DNA from 4 places in the Planococcus donghaensis genome. Region 2 is predicted to be linked to each of the others. Evidence: a T-box and tRNA genes for the amino acid it is inferred to sense, from the RefSeq annotation. Region 2 holds a T-box; the other regions hold tRNA genes.

Region 1 (2,184 bases), 1.1 Mb from region 2:
GCGTGGACTACCAGGGTATCTAATCCTGTTTGCTCCCCACGCTTTCGCGCCTCAGCGTCAGTTACAGACCAGAAAGTCGCCTTCGCCACTGGTGTTCCTCCACATCTCTACGCATTTCACCGCTACACATGGAATTCCACTTTCCTCTTCTGCACTCAAGTCCTCCAGTTTCCAATGACCCTCCACGGTTGAGCCGTGGGCTTTCACATCAGACTTAAAGGACCGCCTGCGCGCGCTTTACGCCCAATAATTCCGGACAACGCTTGCCACCTACGTATTACCGCGGCTGCTGGCACGTAGTTAGCCGTGGCTTTCTGGTGAGGTACCGTCAAGGTACCAGTAGTTAGTTGGTACTTGTTCTTCCCTCACAACAGAGTTTTACGATCCGAAAACCTTCGTCACTCACGCGGCGTTGCTCCGTCAGACTTTCGTCCATTGCGGAAGATTCCCTACTGCTGCCTCCCGTAGGAGTCTGGGCCGTGTCTCAGTCCCAGTGTGGCCGATCACCCTCTCAGGTCGGCTACGCATCGTCGCCTTGGTAGGCCATTACCCCACCAACTAGCTAATGCGCCGCGGGCCCATCCTGCAGTGACAGCCGAAACCGTCTTTCCGTGCAGCCTCAGGAGAGGCCGCAAACTATTCGGTATTAGCACCGGTTTCCCGGAGTTATCCCGATCTGCAGGGCAGGTTGCCCACGTGTTACTCACCCGTCCGCCGCTAAACCAGAAGGAGCAAGCTCCTCTGGTTCCGCTCGACTTGCATGTATTAGGCACGCCGCCAGCGTTCGTCCTGAGCCAGGATCAAACTCTCCATTATAGAGTAGTGTTGATTGCTCAATACTGCTGGCGTATCGCCGTCCGAAGACGCACGATTCGCTTTGATCTGCATACTGCTGATCAGTAAGTTTTGCGCGGGCCGTTTTGCGCGGCCGTTGCTGTTTGTTGACGTTTTGCTGTTCAGTTTTCAAGGTTCAGTATATCAAGAAAATTATGGTGGAGCCTAGCGGGATCGAACCGCTGACCTCCTGCGTGCAAGGCAGGCGCTCTCCCAGCTGAGCTAAGGCCCCATTGTTTGGTCGGGAAGACAGGATTCGAACCTGCGACCCCTTGGTCCCAAACCAAGTGCTCTACCAAGCTGAGCTACTTCCCGAACTTAGATGCTGAGTTTGTAAAAAAATATGGCGCGCCCGAGAGGACTCGAACCTCTAACCGCTTGATTCGTAGTCAAGTACTCTATCCAATTGAGCTACGGGCGCTTTATGCTATTGTTGTAAATGGTGCCGAGGACCGGAATCGAACCGGTACGGTAGTCACCTACCGCAGGATTTTAAGTCCTGTGCGTCTGCCAGTTCCGCCACCCCGGCTAGGGGTCGAGATTCTGTAAAACATTATGGAGCGGAAGACGAGGTTCGAACTCGCGACCTCCACCTTGGCAAGGTGGCGTTCTACCACTGAACTACTTCCGCAAAAATGGTGCGGGTGAAGGGAGTCGAACCCCCACGCCCGAAGGCGCTAGATCCTAAGTCTAGTGCGTCTGCCAGTTCCGCCACACCCGCGTGGCAATATCAATATTAAAATGGTGAGCCATGAAGGATTCGAACCTTCGACCCTCTGATTAAAAGTCAGATGCTCTACCAGCTGAGCTAATGGCTCGAGAAAGTGGTGCCGGAGAAAGGAGTCGAACCCTCGACCTACTGATTACAAGTCAGTTGCTCTACCAACTGAGCTACTCCGGCGAAAAAATGGTGGAGGATGACGGGATCGAACCGCCGACCCTCTGCTTGTAAGGCAGATGCTCTCCCAGCTGAGCTAATCCTCCGATATGTATTGCCCAGCGACGTCCTACTCTCACAGGGGGAAACCCCCAACTACCATCGGCGCAAAAGAGCTTAACTGCCGTGTTCGGGATGGGAACGGGTGTGGCCTCTTTGCCATCATCACTGGACTATTTGGTTTTGAAAGACAAGATTTATTATACCAGTATACCACTGGTTTTTTCAAGCTTTTTTTCAAAAACTTTTTTCTTATTCTTTCAAAACTGGATAAACGACATTGGAACGGGCAAGTCTTCGTGTACATGGTTTTGGTTAAGTCCTCGATCGATTAGTATTCGTCAGCTGCACATGTCGCCACGCTTCCACCTCGAACCTATCTACCTCATCGTCTTTGAGGGATCTTACTTGCT
Region 2 (2,184 bases):
ATTAGCTGAAAAAATGCGCGCAGGCGGAGCTGGAATTCCAGCTTTCTTTACACCAGCTGGCGTAGGCACAACTGTTGCAGAAGGTAAAGAAATTCGTGAATTTGATGGCAAAGAATATGTGCTTGAACACGCATTACGAGCTGACTTTGCATTAGTGAGAGCGCATAAAGCGGATAAAATGGGCAACCTTGTTTACAACAAAACCGCACAAAACTTTAACCCGCTTGCTGCAGCGGCTGGGAAAATTACCATTGCAGAAGTAGAAGAAATCGTGGAAATCGGGGACATTAATCCGAATCACGTTCAAACACCAAGCATTTATGTACAAGGCTTGCTTCAAGCACACCAAGAAAAACGGATCGAACGTCTTACAACACGCACGGTTTAAGAAAGGGTGGAGAAAATCTTGGATAAACAATTAGTCAGAGAGCGCATTGCAAAACGAGCTGAAAAAGAAATCAACGACGGCGATTACGTTAACTTAGGAATCGGTATGCCAACTTTAGTGGCGAATTTTATTTCCGACAATAAAAGTGTTGTTCTTCAATCAGAAAACGGACTTTTAGGAATAGGACCGTATCCAACAGAAGAAAATGTAGACCCGGACTTAATCAATGCAGGCAAAGAAACGGTTACAACGATTCCTGGCTCGGCTTTTTTCACAAGTGCTGAATCATTCGCGATGATCCGCGGGGGACATATTGATGTCGCGATCCTTGGTGGGATGGAAGTAGCTGAAAATGGGGACTTAGCGAACTGGATGATTCCAGGAAAAATGATTAAAGGCATGGGCGGCGCAATGGATTTGGTGCACGGTGCGAAAAAAGTAATCGTTATTATGGATCATGTATCAAAAGACGGTTCTGCCAAAATAAAAAAACAATGTGATTTGCCGCTAACAGGCAAAGGTGTCGTTAACAAAATCATTACAGAACGTGCTGTGATTGAAGTGACAGATGCTGGATTGGTCTTAACAGAAGTCTTTGATGGCTTTACGGTTCAAGATATTATCGATTCAACAGATGCGCCATTAAACACAGAAAACGTTAAAGTCTCTTAAGCTATTGCCAAAAAACGGCGACTCGTCTAAAATAAAGACAATAGGTAATGACAGCGAAGAGGACTAGTAGTTTGCGTATTTTCCACAGAGAGCCGGCGGTTGGTGCAAGTCGGTAAAATGCCCAAACGAACTCACCTTGGAGTCAGTGTATGTGAAACTAAGTAAGATACACCGTTTTCCGCGTTAAGGAGTCAAGTTGAGCGAGCAGTCGCTAATTTGGGTGGTACCGCGGGAAAATCCCGTCCCTTATTTTTTAAGGGGCGGGATTTTTTATTTTGAGGAGGAATTGGAAATGACATTCAAGCACAAACTAGTTGAGAAAAAATGGCAAAAATATTGGCAAGACAACAAAACGTTTAAAATGGTAGACGATTCGTCTAAACCAAAATTTTACGCACTTGATATGTTCCCATATCCATCAGGCGCTGGACTTCACGTGGGTCACCCAGAAGGCTACACGGCGACAGATATTTTAAGCCGTGTTAAACGCATGCAAGGATATAATGTTTTGCATCCAATGGGCTGGGATGCTTTTGGTCTTCCAGCAGAGCAATATGCACTGGATACTGGAAATGATCCAGCTGAATTTACAGCTAAAAACATCGAAACGTTCAAGCGTCAAATTCAAGAGCTTGGATTTTCATATGACTGGGACCGTGAAATTAGCACAACAGATCCGTCTTATTACAAATGGACACAATGGATTTTTATCCAATTGTATAAAAAAGGGCTGGCTTATGTTGACGAAGTAGCGGTTAACTGGTGTCCGGCACTTGGAACAGTTCTTGCAAACGAAGAAGTCATCGATGGCAAATCAGAACGCGGTGGGCATCCGGTTGAGCGTCGTCCAATGCGCCAATGGGTATTGCGCATCACAAATTATGCAGACCGTTTGCTTGAAGATTTAGATGAGTTGGATTGGCCAGAAAGTTTGAAAGACATGCAGCGCAACTGGATCGGCAAATCAGAAGGCGCTGAATTGGAATTCCAAGTAGCAGATACAGAACATTCTTTCCGCGCGTTTACAACACGTCCAGATACAATTTTCGGCGCAACTTATGCGGTGCTTGCGCCAGAACATAAATTAGTAGCTGCAATTACAACTGCAGAACAACAACAAGCTG
Region 3 (2,184 bases), 220 kb from region 2:
TTTTTTAGAAATACAATCTCCATGCCGGAGTAGCTCAGTTGGTAGAGCAACTGACTTGTAATCAGTAGGTCGAGGGTTCGACTCCTTTCTCCGGCACCATTTTTTAGGTGGGGTAGCGAAGTGGCTAAACGCGGCGGACTGTAAATCCGCTCCTTCGGGTTCGGCAGTTCGAATCTGCCCCCCACCACCAGTTTTTAGGGGCATAGTTTAACGGTAGAACAGAGGTCTCCAAAACCTCCGATGTGGGTTCGATTCCTACTGCCCCTGCCAATTTTAAAATTTATATGATGGCGGTCGTGGCGAAGTGGTTAACGCACCGGATTGTGATTCCGGCACTCGGGGGTTCAATTCCCCTCGTCCGCCCCATGTTTTAATTTAACTAAGTGAACTTATAAAATAGTAAAGTGGCGGTCGTGGCGAAGTGGTTAACGCACCGGATTGTGATTCCGGCACTCGGGGGTTCAATTCCCCTCGTCCGCCCCATCTTTTATTAATGGGGTATAGCCAAGCGGTAAGGCAACGGGTTTTGATCCCGTCATGCCCTGGTTCGAATCCAGGTACCCCAGCTTTATTGCGGAAGTAGTTCAGTGGTAGAACGCCACCTTGCCAAGGTGGAGGTCGCGAGTTCGAACCTCGTCTTCCGCTCCATTATTTGGCGGCATAGCCAAGTGGTAAGGCATGGGTCTGCAACACCCTTATCACCGGTTCGAGTCCGGTTGCCGCCTCCATAATGATTTGCCGGCGTGGCGGAATTGGCAGACGCGCGGGACTCAAAATCCCGTTCCTTCACGGGAGTGTCGGTTCGACCCCGACCGCCGGTATCATGAAAGAACCTGCCTGTTCTTTCCAAAACCCCTTAACTGTGAATATTCGCAGTTAAGGGGTTTTTTGTTGTATCCCTATCTAATTAATAATCGTTCTCTAAAAAACTATTTATGAACCTCAATGAACAAAAGAGGAAGTAGTTCCAAAGTGAATAAGGTAGAGTAGGCGAAAGGAAGAAGGAAACAGCAATTTAGTAAAGCTCATTAATATGTATAGTTTAGCGGGGAACAGTTACAAGAGGATGATCCTTTAAACCAGACTAATAGAAATTTTGTCATTCTTGTCTATTCCGCTTTTTCCTTAAACTTTAACGTATAAAATTAGTTATACTTTTAGAAAGTATTGGCGCGAAAAGTATGATGTGCTATAATAATTCTTGTCCGCTAAACAATACTTGCCGGCGTGGCGGAATTGGCAGACGCGCGGGACTCAAAATCCCGTTCCTTCACCGGAGTGTCGGTTCGACCCCGACCGCCGGTATACCGCAAGTAAAGAGCAAAAGCCCTGACTTAATCGTCAGGGCTTTTTTCTTGTAATGGTTTATATTAATAAATGCAACTAAACTAGTAATTATATAACCAATGTGTTCTTCCTGCAGAAAGTATTATCTTTTCATCTTACTTATGTATTGTATAAAGATTACTAGTCGAAAAAATTCATAAAAAGCCGGTGTAGAAAGATACCTTCTACACCGGCTTAACGATCAAAGTCTGACTTACTCAGCGTATTTGCAACTTACACGTGTATTTTCTGGTTTAAATATTCCATCTAGATTTGTTTTAAACAACCAAACATGTAAATCGTAATGCTGACCTGCCGAACCATCATGGTTATCCATTGGTCCTTGGAATTTTTGGTCGAATAGAACCGGTGTTTTATCAGTTAATTCTGCAGGTACGTACCATTCAGCTGCTACCAATTTATAGTGACCATTTTTTAGTGGTTCATAAACCAAAATTTCTGGTTTTTTAATGCGCAGCTTGTCATCATCCATACGGCTAGGTTTGACTAAGTGAATTCCCATATTAGGTACACATGCTCCGGGAACTAAGCCGACAAATCCTTCATCAAGTGCAACTTCGATGTTCCGATACTTTTTAACTGCTTTTTTGCTTATTGCCAACTGTTTTTCAATGCTGTACTTGTGATGTCCTTTGTCGTGGTCATGTGGATGCGCACTCACACTAGACAGGGCAGACAGACTGAGAAAAGCGACCATGATCATGGTAAAGATTTTCTTCATTTCAGCTCCTCCTTATTATATTTTTGACCTATGTATTAACAATTTGGTTTTTACAGCACCTATTATACACCTTCTCCTAATAAATACAATAGAAAAAACTGAATAATTAATTTTTT
Region 4 (2,184 bases), 660 kb from region 2:
TACCAGTAGTTAGTTGGTACTTGTTCTTCCCTCACAACAGAGTTTTACGATCCGAAAACCTTCGTCACTCACGCGGCGTTGCTCCGTCAGACTTTCGTCCATTGCGGAAGATTCCCTACTGCTGCCTCCCGTAGGAGTCTGGGCCGTGTCTCAGTCCCAGTGTGGCCGATCACCCTCTCAGGTCGGCTACGCATCGTCGCCTTGGTAGGCCATTACCCCACCAACTAGCTAATGCGCCGCGGGCCCATCCTGCAGTGACAGCCGAAACCGTCTTTCCGTGCAGCCTCAGGAGAGGCCGCAAACTATTCGGTATTAGCACCGGTTTCCCGGAGTTATCCCGATCTGCAGGGCAGGTTGCCCACGTGTTACTCACCCGTCCGCCGCTAAACCAGAAGGAGCAAGCTCCTCTGGTTCCGCTCGACTTGCATGTATTAGGCACGCCGCCAGCGTTCGTCCTGAGCCAGGATCAAACTCTCCATTATAGAGTAGTGTTGATTGCTCAATACTGCTGGCGTATCGCCGTCCGAAGACGCACGATTCGCTTTGATCTGCATAACGCTGATCAGTAATTTTTCGTCACGAACACTGAGATAAAAAACAACTTTACTCTGATTGCCCAAGGCAACCTTCGCAAAAGCCGTTCTCGCACCGAGGTGCTCGTGACGTCTTTCGTTGACGTTTTGCTGTTCAGTTTTCAAGGTTCAAGTGTTTTAAAATTATGGAGCGGGTGAAGGGAATCGAACCCTCATCATCAGCTTGGAAGGCTGAGGTTTTACCACTAAACTACACCCGCGTTATTATATAAGGTTAAGATGGCGCGCCCGAGAGGACTCGAACCTCTAACCGCTTGATTCGTAGTCAAGTACTCTATCCAATTGAGCTACGGGCGCATTAGAGATTATATGGTGCGGCCGAGAAGAGTCGAACTTCCACGGGATTTCTCCCACTAGGCCCTCAACCTAGCGCGTCTGCCATTCCGCCACGACCGCTTGAATTAATTTTAGAGACAAATTCTATTATACTGCATCTTCACGTTAATGTCAATGAGAAATTAGAATTTCTAATTCATTGTCGTTTCGGTTTAATAATAATGGCTGGGGTACCTGGATTCGAACCAGGGCATGACGGGATCAAAACCCGTTGCCTTACCGCTTGGCTATACCCCAATAAATGGCGGTCCCGACCGGGATCGAACCGGCGATCTCCTGCGTGACAGGCAGGCATGTTAACCGCTACACCACGGGACCATTTGGTTGCGGGGGCAGGATTTGAACCTGCGACCTTTGGGTTATGAGCCCAACGAGCTACCGAACTGCTCCACCCCGCGACAATATTATAAGAATGTTTTTCTCTCAAAACATCAATTTGTTTTTCTTACAGTTGTTTAACTTATGTACTAGTGTAACACACTTATTATCTAACTATAACTTTTCAGATTAATTGTTTTATAAAAGATGGTGACCCCTACGGGATTCGAACCCGTGTTACCGCCGTGAAAGGGCGGTGTCTTAACCGCTTGACCAAGGGGCCATGAATGGCTCCGAAGGTAGGACTCGAACCTACGACCATCGCATTAACAGTGCGGTGCTCTACCACTGAGCTACTTCGGAATATCGTTTAAGTACTTGTCGACTTTTTCTATTATAAAGAGGTCTGAGAGAATCGTCAATACCTTTTTTATTTTAATTTTACTTTTGTTTTTCTTCCCTCAAAATCTTAAGTTTTCTGCTCATAGAAAAAGGAGACAAACCGTTATAGGTCGCCTCCTTTTCGCGAAAATTATTATTGCGCCACTAGTTTTCCAGAGCAGCGGCCACATCGGTATCTCTCGGTATTCATACGAATCTTGCGCTTATAATTCGTTTCACATGCCACACACTGATAAACATAAGTCTTCTTAGAACGTTGCTTCGCTTTGTTTTCCAACAATGAACAAAAACGTGGTGAGCCCGTTTCTTTTAACAACCTTTTAAAGTCCTGGTCCTGATGCTTATACCCTCTTCCTTCTATATGAAGGTGGTAATGGCAAAGTTCATGTTTAATAATTCCTTCGAGTTCGTTATATCCAAACTTCTCGTAAGACTTTGGATTGATCTCAATATTATGAGAACGCAGCAGATACCGACCACCGGTTGTTCTCAGCCTCGAATTGAAAACACCTGCATGCCGAAACGGCTTATTAAA

What was found. The T-box of region 2 lies ahead of leuS (leucine--tRNA ligase). A T-box ahead of a tRNA ligase gene usually reads a tRNA of that ligase, here a tRNA-Leu.
Region 1: it has a tRNA-Leu gene. The T-box ahead of leuS (leucine--tRNA ligase) is inferred to sense a tRNA for this amino acid. The anticodon was not compared.
Region 3: it has a tRNA-Leu gene. The T-box ahead of leuS (leucine--tRNA ligase) is inferred to sense a tRNA for this amino acid. The anticodon was not compared.
Region 4: it has a tRNA-Leu gene. The T-box ahead of leuS (leucine--tRNA ligase) is inferred to sense a tRNA for this amino acid. The anticodon was not compared.

Annotation. Positions count from the first base shown of each region.
Region 1 is NZ_CP016543.2:112,563-114,746, reverse strand. It holds rRNA gene BCM40_RS00550 (16S ribosomal RNA) at 1-816, opposite strand, end outside; tRNA gene BCM40_RS00545 (tRNA-Ala) at 991-1,066, opposite strand; tRNA gene BCM40_RS00540 (tRNA-Pro) at 1,073-1,149, opposite strand; tRNA gene BCM40_RS00535 (tRNA-Arg) at 1,179-1,255, opposite strand; tRNA gene BCM40_RS00530 (tRNA-Leu) at 1,275-1,363, opposite strand; tRNA gene BCM40_RS00525 (tRNA-Gly) at 1,391-1,465, opposite strand; tRNA gene BCM40_RS00520 (tRNA-Leu) at 1,471-1,555, opposite strand; tRNA gene BCM40_RS00515 (tRNA-Lys) at 1,577-1,652, opposite strand; tRNA gene BCM40_RS00510 (tRNA-Thr) at 1,660-1,735, opposite strand; tRNA gene BCM40_RS00505 (tRNA-Val) at 1,743-1,818, opposite strand; rRNA gene rrf (5S ribosomal RNA) at 1,829-1,944, opposite strand; rRNA gene BCM40_RS00495 (23S ribosomal RNA) at 2,083-2,184, opposite strand, start outside.
Region 2 is NZ_CP016543.2:1,183,050-1,185,233, forward strand. It holds gene BCM40_RS05950 (CoA transferase subunit A) at 1-388, shown strand, start outside; gene BCM40_RS05955 (3-oxoacid CoA-transferase subunit B) at 407-1,060, shown strand; T-box leader at 1,105-1,310, shown strand; gene leuS (leucine--tRNA ligase) at 1,353-2,184, shown strand, end outside.
Region 3 is NZ_CP016543.2:959,091-961,274, forward strand. It holds tRNA gene BCM40_RS04715 (tRNA-Thr) at 24-99, shown strand; tRNA gene BCM40_RS04720 (tRNA-Tyr) at 107-190, shown strand; tRNA gene BCM40_RS04725 (tRNA-Trp) at 197-270, shown strand; tRNA gene BCM40_RS04730 (tRNA-His) at 291-366, shown strand; tRNA gene BCM40_RS04735 (tRNA-His) at 408-483, shown strand; tRNA gene BCM40_RS04740 (tRNA-Gln) at 495-566, shown strand; tRNA gene BCM40_RS04745 (tRNA-Gly) at 574-648, shown strand; tRNA gene BCM40_RS04750 (tRNA-Cys) at 655-728, shown strand; tRNA gene BCM40_RS04755 (tRNA-Leu) at 738-821, shown strand; tRNA gene BCM40_RS04760 (tRNA-Leu) at 1,222-1,305, shown strand; gene BCM40_RS04765 (hypothetical protein) at 1,541-2,068, opposite strand.
Region 4 is NZ_CP016543.2:524,479-526,662, reverse strand. It holds rRNA gene BCM40_RS02785 (16S ribosomal RNA) at 1-482, opposite strand, end outside; tRNA gene BCM40_RS02780 (tRNA-Gly) at 720-793, opposite strand; tRNA gene BCM40_RS02775 (tRNA-Arg) at 814-890, opposite strand; tRNA gene BCM40_RS02770 (tRNA-Leu) at 904-989, opposite strand; tRNA gene BCM40_RS02765 (tRNA-Gln) at 1,092-1,166, opposite strand; tRNA gene BCM40_RS02760 (tRNA-Asp) at 1,172-1,247, opposite strand; tRNA gene BCM40_RS02755 (tRNA-Met) at 1,251-1,327, opposite strand; tRNA gene BCM40_RS02750 (tRNA-Glu) at 1,456-1,530, opposite strand; tRNA gene BCM40_RS02745 (tRNA-Asn) at 1,536-1,610, opposite strand; gene BCM40_RS02740 (SprT family protein) at 1,783-2,184, opposite strand, start outside.